Regions from separate parts of the Streptomyces sp. NPDC037203 genome, predicted to be linked through region 3. Evidence: riboswitches for the same ligand, from Rfam matches in the RefSeq annotation. Region 3 holds a riboswitch; each other region holds the start of a gene.

Region 1 (4,258 bases), on a different contig from region 3:
GGTGCGCCCGGCACCGTGAGATCCGCGGACGGTCCGCGGACGGTCAGGCCCCGGTCAGCTCCGCGCGGACCGTACGCGCGGCGGCGACCAGGTTCTCCAGGGCGGCGCGGGTCTCCGGCCAGCCGCGGGTCTTCAGGCCGCAGTCGGGGTTGACCCACAGCCGCTCCGCCGGGATGGCCCTGAGCCCCGTGCGCAGCAGGGCGGCTGCCTCCCCGGCGCTCGGGACGCGCGGGGAGTGGATGTCGTGGACGCCGGGACCGGCCTCGCGCGGATAGCCGTGGGCGGCCAGCTCGCGGGCGACCTGCATACGGGAGCGGGCCGCCTCCAGGCTGATCACATCGGCGTCGAGATCGTCGATGGCCCCCACGATGTCGCCGAACTCCGCGTAGCACATGTGGGTGTGGATCTGGGTGTCCGGGCGCACCCCGCAGGTGCTCAGCCGGAACGCCTCGGTCGCCCAGTCCAGGTATCCGGGCCGGTCGGCGGCGCGCAGCGGCAGCGTCTCGCGCAGCGCGGGCTCGTCCACCTGGATGACCGAAGTCCCCGCCCGCTCCAGGTCGTTCACCTCGTCCCGCAGGGCGAGTGCCACCTGCCGCGCGGTGTCGGCGAGGGGCTGGTCGTCGCGGACGAAGGACCAGGCGAGCATGGTGACCGGACCGGTGAGCATCCCCTTGACCGGGCGGTCGGTGAGCGACTGGGCGTACGACGTCCAGCGCACCGTCATCGGCTCGGGGCGCGAGATGTCGCCGGCCAGGATCGGCGGCCGGACGTACCTGGTGCCGTACGACTGGACCCAGCCGTGCCGGGTGGCGACGTAGCCGGTGAGCTGTTCGGCGAAGTACTGCACCATGTCGTTGCGCTCGGCCTCGCCGTGCACCAGGACGTCCAGTCCCGCCTTCTCCTGGAAGCCGATCACCTCGCGGATCTCGGCGCGGATGCGCTCCTCGTACCCGGCGGTGTCGATCCGCCCGGCCCTCAAGTCGGCTCGGGCGGCGCGCAGTTCACCGGTCTGCGGGAACGATCCGATCGTCGTCGTGGGCAGCAGGGGCAGCCCGAGCCGGGCCCGCTGGGCGGCGGTGCGCTCGGCGTAGGGCTGCGAGCGGCGGGCGTCGGCCCCGGTGACGGCGGCCGCGCGGGCGCGCACGGCCGGGTCGTGGGTGAGGCGGGAGGAGGCCCGTGCGGCGAGGTCGGCCCGGTTGGCGGACAGCTCGGCGGCGATGGCGCCGGTGCCGAGCGTGAGCCCCTTGGCGAGGGTCGTGAGCTCCGCCGTCTTCTGCTCGGCGAAGGCGAGCCAGCGCCGGATCTGCGGGTCGATGTCGTGCTCGGCGGTCGCGTCGAGGGGGACGTGCAGCAGGGAGCAGGAGGCCGCGACGTCCACCCGGTCGGCGAGCCCGAGCAGGGTGCCGAGGGTGGCCAGGGCTTTCTCCAGGTCGGCGACCCAGATGTTGCGGCCGTCGACGACGCCCGCGACCAGGCGTTTGCCGGGCAGCCCGCCGACGGCGGCCAGCGCGTCCAGGTTCCGCGCGGCGGCCCCGGTGAAGTCCAGGGCCAGGCCCTCCACCGGCGCCTTCGCGAGCACCGGAAGGGCCTCGCCGAGCCGGTCGAAGTAGGACGCGACCAGCAGCTTCGGCCGGTCGGTGAGGGCGCCGAGGTCGCGGTAGGCGCGCTCGGCGGCGTTCAGCTCCGCCGGGGTGCGGTCCTGTACGAGGGCGGGCTCGTCGAGCTGCACCCAGTCGGCGCCGGCCGCGCGCAGGTCGGCGAGGACCTCGGCGTACACCGGCAGCAGCCGGTCCAGCAGGGTCAGCGGCTCGAAGTCCGCGGGGACGCCGGGCGCGGGCTTGGCCAGCAGCAGATAGGTCACCGGGCCCACCAGGACGGGACGGGCCGCCGCCCCGAGGGCGAGGGCCTCGGTCAGCTCGGCGACCTGCTTGCCGGAGTCGGCCGCGAAGACCGTGTCCGGACCCAACTCGGGCACCAGATAGTGGTAGTTGGTGTCGAACCACTTGGTCATCTCCAGCGGCGCCACCTCCTGGGTGCCGCGCGCCATCGCGAAGTATCCGTCCAGCGGGTCGGCGGCGACGGCCGCCCGGTGCCGGTCGGGGATCGCGCCGACCATGACGGTGGTGTCCAGGACGTGGTCGTAGTACGAGAAGTCGCCGGTCGGCACCTCGTGCAGGCCGGCCGCGGCGAGCCGGCGCCAGGCGGTGGCCCGCAACCCGGTTGCGGTGGAGCGCAGTTCGGCGGCGGTGACGCGGCCCTTCCAGTAGCCTTCGATCGCCTTCTTCAGTTCCCGGCCGGCCCCCTGGCGGGGGTAGCCGTACACGGTGGCCCGTGCTGCCGCGGTCGCGGACTCGGTGGTCACGGAGATCTCCTTCGCGAGATGAATCCCTGAGATCCCGACGGCGGGACGAGAGCGCGAAGGGGTGACGGACCGTACGGCACGGCAGCGCGGCCGTCCGCTCGGTCATGTTCGCCGACCCGCCCTCGAGGTCACCGGGATGTCCGCGCACGGGACGTCCCGCGCACGGGCAGATGGCAGGTCTTCGGACTCGCGGGCACGTCCTCAGGACACGAGGACACCTACTGGCCGTCGCTTCCCAGACCCTGTTCACCGGGTCCAGTGCGTATGACGGCGGTCGTTCCCGCTCACCGCTGCGGGGCAGTCCCGGATTCCCACCGGGTTCCCTCTTGCGACGCTCCCGCCTGGCGGACGGGGCGAACCAGCTGCACCGGCCACCCTACGGGGCGCAGAGCGCGCGTGGTGGATCACGTCCGGCATCCGGATGCCGATTCGAGACAGATTCGAGGCCGGGTCGGCTCTCGTCCGCCGGGCTCTGTGCCCCGCGGTGCGGCGGCACACGCCGGGGGATCGCGGCCGAGGTGCCGGTGTACGGCGAGGCGGGAAGCGCCGCACACGCGCTTCCCGCCCTTGACTTCCCGCGGCCGCCCGAACCGTCCGCGTGCGCACCGCGCAGAAACACCGCCGGTCGCCGTACGTGTCGACGGCCAAGGCGAGCGCGCAGTTCCGGGCCCTGGCCGCCGGTTTCGCCGGGTCCTCGGCCGTTGGCTTCGTCCGGTTCCTGGCCGTTGGCTTCGTCCGGTCCTCGGCCCCCGGCCTCGCCCGCTCCCGGCCGACGCTTCGACCCCGGCGCGCGCCTCGTCGCCGCCGTCTCCTCCCCGGCCCCCGCTCGGGCAGCCCGCGACCGGATCGTCACCGGTCGGCAACGCGGGCGGCGGTCCGCCGATCACTGCGCGTGGAGCGCCCACCTGCTGCCGTCGACGGTCTCCGAGCCCGGCAGCGCGATCAGTTCGGGCTTGAACAGCGGCGGCGCGCCCATCGCGGGCTCCCAGGTCGCCAGCTTCTCGTCCTGGGGGACCTCGATGCGGCGGCCCTTGGCGAGATCGGTGACCACTCGCACCAGCAACCGCACGCCGAGCGGGGCGAGATGCTCGCGCCACAGGGACTCCGCGGTCGAGCCCGGCGGCACGAACAGGTGCTCCTGCGCGGCGATCGGGCCCCCGTCGGTGCGCTCGGTGAGGTGGTAGACGCTGCCGCCCGTCACCTTGTCGCCGTCGCGGATCGTCCACCGGATCGCGTCCCGCCCGCGGTGCAGCGGCAGCAGACTGGGGTGGTAGCCGATGGCCGCGACGGCGGCACGGGCACGCGTCTGGCGGCCGATGAAGGCGTGCGAGTGCGCGGCGACGATCAGGTCCACCCCGTCCGGGACATGCCGCGCGCGCAGCTCGGCCGAATCCGTCCAGGGCACGCCCCTCGGATACGCCCACGCCCGCAGCCGGTCCCAGGACAGCGCGCTCGCCTCGTCGCTGTGCCCCTTGCGCAGCCGGGGGGCGGCCACGCCCGCGATCCGGTGCCCTTCCTCCTCCAGGGCGTCCGCGACCTGCACCGCGAACGCCCCCTGTCCCGAAAGGTAGATGTTCACTTCGTTGCCGCCTCCTTCATCGAGCGGGGGTCGGGCCGAAACCGCACCGGCAGCGTGGAGAACCCGGTCAGGAAGTTCGACCGGATGCGCAGCGCCTCGCCGGTCTGCTCGAAGCCGCTGGTGAAGTCCCGTAGTGCCAGAAGCAGTTCGGCAATCTCCACCCTGGCCAGGTAGGAGCCGAGGCAGAAGTGCGGGCCGTAGCCGAAGGCCAGGTGCTTGTTCGGGGTGCGGCCGAGGTCGAACTCGCCGGGACGGTCGAAGACCCGCTCGTCCCGGTTGCCGGAGGCGTGCCAGAGCGTGACGATCTCGCCGGGCCG
Region 2 (4,258 bases), on a different contig from region 3:
ACGTGGTCTGCGCCGCCGCGGGCTCCCCGCGTACGGCACGTGACGTGCTCGTGCGGGGGTTTTGGCCGGCATCCGGGTGCAGGTCGCATGGGAACCACTCTCCGGGGCGTCCGCGCTTGTGGGGGCAGTGTGAGGAGTCTCCCCGCACCCGGCGCTGAAACGGCCCTGCATAGGCCGGGCCATGCGGGATATGCGGGAGTACGTGGGAGCCCCGGCCCTGGGGCGCCGCAGCGCAACGGAAGGAACGAACCTCGTGGGCATCATCGCCTGGATCCTGATCGGCCTCATCGCGGGCGCCATCGCGAAGGCACTGACCCCCGGCAAGGACCCGGGCGGCTGCCTGGTGACGATGCTGATCGGCATCGTGGGCGGGCTGCTCGGCGGCTGGCTGGGCAAGGTGATCTTCGGCGTCCACTCGATCAACGGCTTCTTCAGCCTCTCGACCTGGATCGCCGCGATCGTGGGTTCCGTGATCGTACTGCTGCTCTACCGCGTGCTGACGGGACGCTCGCGCTGACCGCGCGTGCAGGAGGCGGCCCCCGCGGGGGCCGCCTCTTTTGTGTGAGCGGGTGGTCTTCGTGCGGCGGGTCCCCGTGCAGGTGCCCAAGGTCGTCCCGGCGGGATCAGCGGGCCGGCGCGGGGCAGCGGGCCCGGCGGCACGGTCGGCCCCATGTGCGCGGCACCCGGTCCTGGCGGGTGCCCCGCATCCCATGACGTCTTCATGGAGCCGACCGAACCGTCCGGGTTCCGGGCGCACGTCCCGTCGCACCGGCCGTCCCACGTGGGCCGGGTGCACGCTGCTGCCGCTTCTCGTCATCACCGCTCAGGGCGACAACCTGGCCGGGGACGGCTGCAGCGGGATGCCGCTCGTCCACGTGCCCACCGGCGTCAGCTCACCGTGCGGGCCCACGAAGCGGGGACCGATGTGACCGGTGTGAGGGGGGAGTTGGGCCTGAGCACCGTCAACGGTGATGACACCGTGCAGGACTCGAGCACGGAGGGGGCCCGCCAGCGCCTGGTGGCCCGTGGCGGGTCCGTCCGCGCGGTCGGCCTGGCGGCGCGTGGCGTGGCCGCCGGGACGGTCGACGGCGATGTCGGCCTGCGGTGCGCGAACTCGCCCGGCACGCTCGACGGCGTGACCCGCAACGGGTCGGTGGGGGTGACCCTACTGGCGGGCGCCCCTCAGTAACGGCCGCTCCCCCGCGGGCATTCCGGCCGCCGGTACCGGCTGGCTCTGCGCACCGTCAACGGCGGCACCGGGGTCCGCGGCGGCTGAGGCTCCCACCCCGACGGTGGTCAGCCACCATCGCCGAGCCGGGCGGCCCACCTCTGCTCCACCCTGGCCAGCCGCCAGTACGCCAGCGCCGCCGCCCACACGACCACGAACAGGCCGACGATGACGTACCCCACGTTGTCCAGGTCCAGCCCGGCGATCCAGCCGGTCACCGCGTCGCTCAGATCGAGCTTCTGGTGCAGCACCCCGACCAGTTCGATGGTGCCGATCAGGAAGGCGACGGCGATGGACAGGCCGGTGATGGTGAGGTTGTAGAACACCTTGCGCACCGGGTTGGAGAACGCCCACTGGTAGGCGAAGTTCATGAAGGTGCCGTCGAGCGTGTCGAACAGGCTCATCCCCGCCGCGAACAGCAGCGGCAGGCACAGGATCGCGTACCACGGAAGCCCGGCCGCGGCACCGCTGCCCGCCATCACCATCAGGGTGACCTCGGTCGCGGTGTCGAAGCCGAGACCGAACAGGAAGCCCAGCGGGAACATCTGACCGGGCCGGGTGATCGACTTGGTGACGCGGCCCAGGAAGCGGTTCATGAACCCCCGCGAATCCAGGTGCTGTTCGAGGGCGGCCTCGTCGTACGTGCCCGCTCGCATCGCGCGGAAGACCCGCAGGATGCCGGCGAGCGCCACGAGGTTGAGCGCCGCGATGAGGTAGAGGAAGGTCCCGGAGACGGTGGTGCCGACGACACCGAGGGTCTGGTGGGTGCGGGAGTCGTCGTCGAGCAGGGTGCCGGCGAGCTGTGCGCCTCCCGCGACCAGGGCCGCCAGGACGACCACCACGCTGGAGTGGCCGAGCGCGAACCAGAAGCCGACCGACACCGGCCGCTTGCCGTCGGCCATCAGCTTGCGGGTGGTGTTGTCGATCGCGGCGATGTGATCGGCGTCGAAGGCGTGCCGCATGCCCAGCGTGTACGCGGTCACCCCGAGACCGATCCCGAACGCCTTGGATCCGACCTCGTAGTGCCCCGGTACGACCAGCAGGAACAGGATGCCGAACGCGACGACGTGCAGGGCGGCGATCACCGTCAGCAGTCCGGCGGTACGGACGGTGTCCTCGCGCCGCCAACGAAAACGGGTCGACTCTGTGGGCAGGGTCATACGGTCACGCTCCAGCACCTCGTGGATCTCTTCGTGAAGTGCCGTGGCCGGTCTCCTGGCTTACGGGTGTGTGCGTGTCCGTCCCGGCCTTCCCGTCCGCCGGGCGGCGGACAGTGACCATGCACAACTGGGACGGATACTCCCCGATCACAGTGGCGAGGGCCGCTCCGGTCTGAACCCCGCGAAGGGTTGTCACCGGTCTTCCCGAACACCACGGCCCGCCCACCGTAGGACCGACCACCCACTGCCGCCCAGCCGTACGGTCGTTCAGGTATCCAAGATCACATCTTCGCGCTGGATCGACACCGTCTTCCGGCACGCCCTGACGGTGCGGCGAAGGCGGACATTTTGCCCAACCTTCATCGCGCGCGGGAGTGCCGGACGGGCGTTCAGGCGCCGGTGTGCTCGGCCGCCCGCCGAGCGCGTTCACGCCGGTAGGACTCCGCGCGGGCGAGGTAGTCCCGGTGTTCCAGCTCGGGGTCCGGCGGCAGGTCCGGCTCGTCGGTGGTGGCGAAGAACTGGACCAGGGCCTCGTTCGAGTCCACGGCCAGATCTCCGGAGCGGGCGAACATGCCCGACTCGTGGCGGGCGACGGCCTCGTCCAGGGTGGCGGCCGGGTCGGGGCCGACCGCGCGGCTGACGGCGTGCGCGAGTTCCGCGCCGTCCAGCATCGCGAGATTGGCGCCGTGGCCGCCGAAGGGCGCCATCAGGTGGGCCGCGTCGCCGATCAGGGTGACGCCGGGGACGTGTTCCCAGGTGAGCGGCGCGGGCAGCGCCCAGAAGGCCCGCGGCACGTAGTCGCCGTCATTGCGGACGATCAGCGCGCGCATGGCCTGCGACCAATGCCCGAACTCCCGTACGAGATGGGCGCGGACGCTCTCCCGGTCGGTGAGGTCCACGCCCGCTCCGACATGCCAGTCCGGTGCGGCCCGGAACGCGATGTAACCGCGGACCACGCCGTCGCCGTTGCGCTGGAGGATCACCGCGCGGCCGTCGTTGTCGTTGGCGAACATGTGGCCGGCGCCGACGATCTCGGCGACCTCGGGGTGGCGCGAGTCGACCTCGTCGTACCGGGCGTCCAGGAAGCAGACTCCGAGGTGCCGCGGGGTGGCGTCGCTGACGAGGGGACGGACCTTGGACCACGCCCCGTCGGCGCCGATCACCAGGTCGGCCTCCGCGCCGGTGCCGTCCGCGAACTCCATGCGGTGGCGGCCGTCGCCGAGCGGGGTCACGCCGACGAGCCGGTGGCCCCAGCGGACGGTGCCGGGCCGCAGGTGGTCGTGGATCATGCGGCGCAGCCGGCCGCGGTCGATCTCCGGCGCGGCCACGTCGCCGGGCCGGGGGGTGAACTCCGCCAGCACCGTGCCGTGGTGGTCGCGGCGGGTACTGGCCTGCCCCTCCGGCCGGGCCTCCGCCATGAAGGTGTCCAGCAGCCCGGCGTCCTCGAGGGCGATCTGTCCGGAGTCGGCGTGCAGGTCGAGCGTGCCGCCGGTGTCGCGGGAGTCCACGGCGCAGTCGGCGTCGTACACGGTGACCTCGATGCCGTGCCCTTGCAGGACGCGGGCACAGGTCAGTCCGGCGGGCCCGCCGCCGATCACGCAGATCCGGGGTGTGCTGTTCGTCATCGGGACCTCTTCCTCGGGTGGCGCGGGTCGCGAACGCGTCGCGACAGCACCCTCCTGGGTGCAACCGCTAAAAAAGCGTAACAGGTCAACTTTCTAATCGAGTCCACGAACGGGGTAGAGTGTCGGCGTGACCGAGATGGGGCGCCGAGAGCGCAAGAAGGCAGCCACCCGCCAGGCCCTCGCGGACGCGGCACTGCGCCTGTTCTCCGAGCGGGGCTACGACGAGGTCGGGGTGCGCGAGATCG
Region 3 (4,258 bases):
TCTTCTTCCTGGCCGTCACGGTCCTGGGCTTCCTCGCCGCGCGCTGGCGCCGCGCCGAGAACGAGCACACGCTGGACGAATGGGGCCTGGGCGGCCGGTCGTTCGGCACCTGGATCACCTGGTTCCTGCTCGGCGGCGACCTGTACACGGCGTACACCTTCGTGGCCGTACCGGCGGCGGTCTACGCGGCGGGCGCGTCCGGCTTCTTCGCGGTGCCGTACACGATCCTGGTGTACCCGCTGATCTTCACCTTCCTGCCGCGGCTGTGGTCGGTCTCGCACCGCCACGGGTACGTCACCACCTCCGACTTCGTGCGCGGCCGGTTCGGCTCGAAGGGGCTGTCGCTCGCGGTGGCGGTGACCGGCATCCTGGCGACGATGCCGTACATCGCGCTCCAGCTCGTCGGCATCCAGGCGGTGCTGGACGTGATGGGCGTCGGCGGCGGCGACGACACCAACGCGTTCGTGAAGGACCTGCCGCTGCTGATCGCGTTCGCGGTGCTCGCGGCGTACACCTACTCCTCGGGCCTGCGGGCGCCCGCGCTGATCGCCTTCGTCAAGGACGCGCTGATCTACCTCGTGATCCTGGTCGCGATCATCTACATACCGATCAAGCTGGGCGGGTTCGACGACGTCTTCGCCAAGGCGGCCCACGCGTTCAGCCAGGTCAACCCGGCCACCGGCAAGCCGCGCGGGGCGCTCGCGCCGCCGCCCGCCGGGCAGTGGACGTACGCCACGCTGGCGCTCGGTTCCGCGCTCGCGCTGTTCATGTACCCGCACTCGATCACCGCGACGCTCTCCTCCAAGAGCCGCAACGTGATCCGCCGCAACACCACGATCCTGCCGCTGTACTCCCTGATGCTGGGCCTGCTGGCGCTGCTGGGCTTCATGGCGATCGCGGCCGGGGTGAAGGTCACCAACGGGCAGCTGGCGATCCCGCAGCTGTTCGAGGACATGTTCCCGGACTGGTTCACCGGTGTGGCGTTCGCGGCGATCGGCATCGGCGCGCTGGTGCCGGCGGCGATCATGTCGATCGCGGCGGCGAACCTGTTCACCCGCAACATCTACAAGGACTTCATCAAGCCGGACGCCACGCCGAAGCAGGAGGCGCAGGTCTCCAAGTTCGTGTCGCTGCTGGTGAAGGTCGGCGCGCTGGTCTTCGTGCTCGGCATGGACAAGACGGTCGCCATCAACTTCCAGCTGCTCGGCGGCATCTGGATCCTGCAGACCTTCCCGGCCCTGGTCGGCGGCCTGTTCACCCGCTGGTTCCACCGCTGGGCGCTGCTCGCGGGCTGGGCGGTCGGCATGGTCTACGGCACCCTCGCCGCGTACGGTGTCGCCTCCCCCACCCAGAAGCACTTCGGCGGCTCCGCCGACGACATTCCGGGCATCGGCCAGATCGGCTACATCGGCATGACGGCGTTCGTGCTCAACGTCCTCGTCACGGTCGTGCTGACCGTCGTCCTGAAGGCCGTGAAGGCCCCCGAGGGCATCGACGAGACCCGTCCCGAGGACTACACGGCGGACGCGGGCGATCCGGGCGTCCAGGTGGAGCTGCCGCCGGCCACGGCGGGCACCAGCCACTGACCGTCTCCGCACACGACAACCGCCCACGGGCCGCCGGAAAGCACCTGCTCCGGCGGCCCGTTGCCGTGCACACTCGCCTGCATGGACATCCGCATCCGCCCCGCCGACCCGGCCGAGTACGACGAACTCGGCGAGCTCACGGCCGAGGCCTACCTCCTCGACGGCCACCTCGACTTCGGCGAGAGCGACCCGTACCTCCCCGTACTCAAGGACGTGGCCGCGCGAGCCGCCTCCGCCGAGATCCTCGTCGCCGTGCTGGGGGACCGCCTTGCCGGCGGCGTGACCTTCGTCCCCTCGGGCGGCCCCGTCGCCGACATCGCGCGGCCCACGGAGGCCGAGATCCGGGCGCTGGCAGTGCGGCGCGAGGCACGTGGCAGGGGCACCGGCGAAGCCCTCGTGCGCGCCTGTGTCGACCGTGCTCGGGGCACCGCGGGGTGCTCGTCCGTCGTCCTCTCCAGCCAGCGCACCATGCACAGCGCCCACCGGCTCTACGAACGTCTCGGGTTCGTGCGCACGCCCGAGCGGGACTGGAACCCCGCCCCGGAGCTGGACGACGTCACCCTCATCACCTACAAGTTGACGCTCTGACACCAGGGCGACACAACATCTGGGGGTGACACGGCAGCCCGGCACTAGATGTATGCTCATGGTCGCTGTCGTCGCAGGGGAATCCGGTGCGAATCCGGAACTGTCCCGCAACGGTGTACTTGTGCGTATCCGCGCACAGGAGTCAGTCCGAGGACCTGCCGGCAGCGCACCCGGCCCACCGGACCGGGTGCTCTGAGACGTCCGGGCCTCGTGGAGTGGGCCGGTGGACGCGACGCCGTGTGCGCTCGTGGCTGCCCCCTGCCCTCCGCCAGGCCCCGTGCCGAGCGAGGGAGAGCCCCACGTGACCATCGCGCCAGCCGAACCGGCTTCAGCCAAGGGCCTGGAGAACGACGGTCCCGGTGCCGCACTGCTGCGGACCCTGACCGAGCTGACCGGGGACCTCCCCGACGCCGACCCCGGCCGGGTCGCGGCCGCCGCGCTGCGCGGCCGCTCGGCCCACGCCGACGAGGCGGAGCTGCGCGAGCTCGCGACCGAGGCCGCGGCCGGCCTGATCTCCGAGGACCCGGCGTACTCGCGGCTCGCCGCCCGGCTGCTGACCCTCTCCATCCGCGCCGAGGCCGCCTCGCAGGGCGTGACGTCCTTCACCGAGTCGGTCGCCGTCGGGCACCGCGAGGGGCTCATCGCCGACCGGACCGCCGAGTTCGTGCGCGTGCACGCCGCCCGGCTGGACCAGCTCGTCGACCGGGCCGCCGACGACCGCTTCGGCTACTTCGGCCTGCGCACCCTGCACAGCCGCTACCTGCTGCGCCACCCGATCACCCGCCAGGTCATCGAGACACCCCAGCACTTCATGCTGCGCGTCGCCGCCGGCCTCGCCGAGGACGACTCGGCGCGCTCCGTGGACGAGGTGGCCGCGCTGTACCGGCTGATGAGCCGGCTCGACTACCTGCCCTCCTCCCCCACGCTGTTCAACTCCGGCACCCGGCACCCCCAGATGTCGTCCTGCTACCTCCTCGACTCCCCGCTGGACGAGCTGGACTCCATCTACGACCGCTACCACCAGGTCGCCCGGCTCTCCAAGCACGCGGGCGGCATCGGTCTGTCGTACTCCCGTATCCGCGCCCGCGGTTCGCTGATCCGCGGCACCAACGGGCACTCCAACGGCATCGTGCCGTTCCTGAAGACCCTGGACGCCTCGGTGGCCGCGGTGAACCAGGGCGGCCGGCGCAAGGGCGCGGCGGCGGTGTACCTGGAGACCTGGCACTCCGACATCGAGGAGTTCCTGGAGCTGCGGGACAACACCGGTGAGGACGCGCGCCGTACGCACAACCTGAACCTGGCGCACTGGGTGCCGGACGAGTTCATGCGCCGGGTCAACGCCGACGAGCAGTGGTCGCTGTTCTCCCCGGCGGACGTACCCGAGCTGGTGGACCTGTACGGCGCGGAGTTCGACGCCGCCTACCGCGCGGCGGAGCGCAAGGGCCTGGCGAGGAAGACCATGCCGGCCCGTGAGCTGTACGGCCGCATGATGCGCACCCTCGCGCAGACCGGCCAGGGCTGGATGACGTTCAAGGACGCCGCCAACCGCACCGCAAACCAGACCGCCGAGCCGGGCCAGGTCATCCACTCCTCCAACCTCTGCACGGAGATCCTGGAGGTCACCAACGACGGCGAGACGGCCGTCTGCAACCTGGGCTCCGTCAACCTCGGCGCGTTCGTGGCCGACGGTGACATCGACTGGGAGCGGCTCGACGAGACCGTCCGCACGGCCGTCACCTTCCTCGACCGCGTGGTGGACATCAACTTCTACCCGACCGAGCAGGCGGGCCGCTCCAACGCCAGGTGGCGCCCGGTGGGCCTCGGCGCGATGGGCCTCCAGGACGTCTTCTTCAAGCTGCGGCTGCCCTTCGACTCGCCCGAGGCGAAGGCGCTGTCCACCCGGATCGCCGAGCGGATCATGCTCGCCGCGTACGAGGCGTCCGCCGACCTCGCCGAGCGCACCGGCCCGCTGCCGGCCTGGGAGAAGACCCGTACCGCGCGCGGTGTGCTGCACCCCGACCACTACGGCGTCCAGGAGACCTGGCCCGAGCGCTGGGCGGCGCTGCGGACCCGGATCGCGCGGG

What was found. A riboswitch is a leader RNA that binds a small molecule or an ion and turns the genes downstream of it on or off. The one in region 3 is predicted to bind cobalamin.
Region 1: linked by a shared signal. The riboswitch ahead of metE (5-methyltetrahydropteroyltriglutamate--homocysteine S-methyltransferase) and the one ahead of ACZ7EC_RS22020 (ribonucleoside-diphosphate reductase subunit alpha) in region 3 are both predicted to bind cobalamin.
Region 2: linked by a shared signal. The riboswitch ahead of nicT (Nickel transporter NicT) and the one ahead of ACZ7EC_RS22020 (ribonucleoside-diphosphate reductase subunit alpha) in region 3 are both predicted to bind cobalamin.

The regions. Positions count from the first base shown of each region.
Region 1 is NZ_JBVJUC010000001.1:782,479-786,736, reverse strand. Features, by position in the region: gene metE (5-methyltetrahydropteroyltriglutamate--homocysteine S-methyltransferase) at 44-2,362, opposite strand; cobalamin riboswitch at 2,530-2,727, opposite strand; gene ACZ7EC_RS03270 (formyltransferase family protein) at 3,246-3,941, opposite strand; gene ACZ7EC_RS03265 (cytochrome P450) at 3,938-4,258, opposite strand, start outside.
Region 2 is NZ_JBVJUC010000001.1:196,008-200,265, forward strand. Features, by position in the region: gene ACZ7EC_RS00915 (GlsB/YeaQ/YmgE family stress response membrane protein) at 254-517, shown strand; gene ACZ7EC_RS00920 (hypothetical protein) at 980-1,189, shown strand; gene nicT (Nickel transporter NicT) at 1,297-2,388, opposite strand; cobalamin riboswitch at 2,417-2,619, opposite strand; gene ACZ7EC_RS00930 (FAD-dependent oxidoreductase) at 2,778-4,013, opposite strand; gene ACZ7EC_RS00935 (TetR/AcrR family transcriptional regulator) at 4,150-4,258, shown strand, end outside.
Region 3 is NZ_JBVJUC010000008.1:69,683-73,940, reverse strand. Features, by position in the region: gene mctP (monocarboxylate uptake permease MctP) at 1-1,586, shown strand, start outside; gene ACZ7EC_RS22025 (GNAT family N-acetyltransferase) at 1,668-2,174, shown strand; cobalamin riboswitch at 2,217-2,351, shown strand; gene ACZ7EC_RS22020 (ribonucleoside-diphosphate reductase subunit alpha) at 2,476-4,258, shown strand, end outside.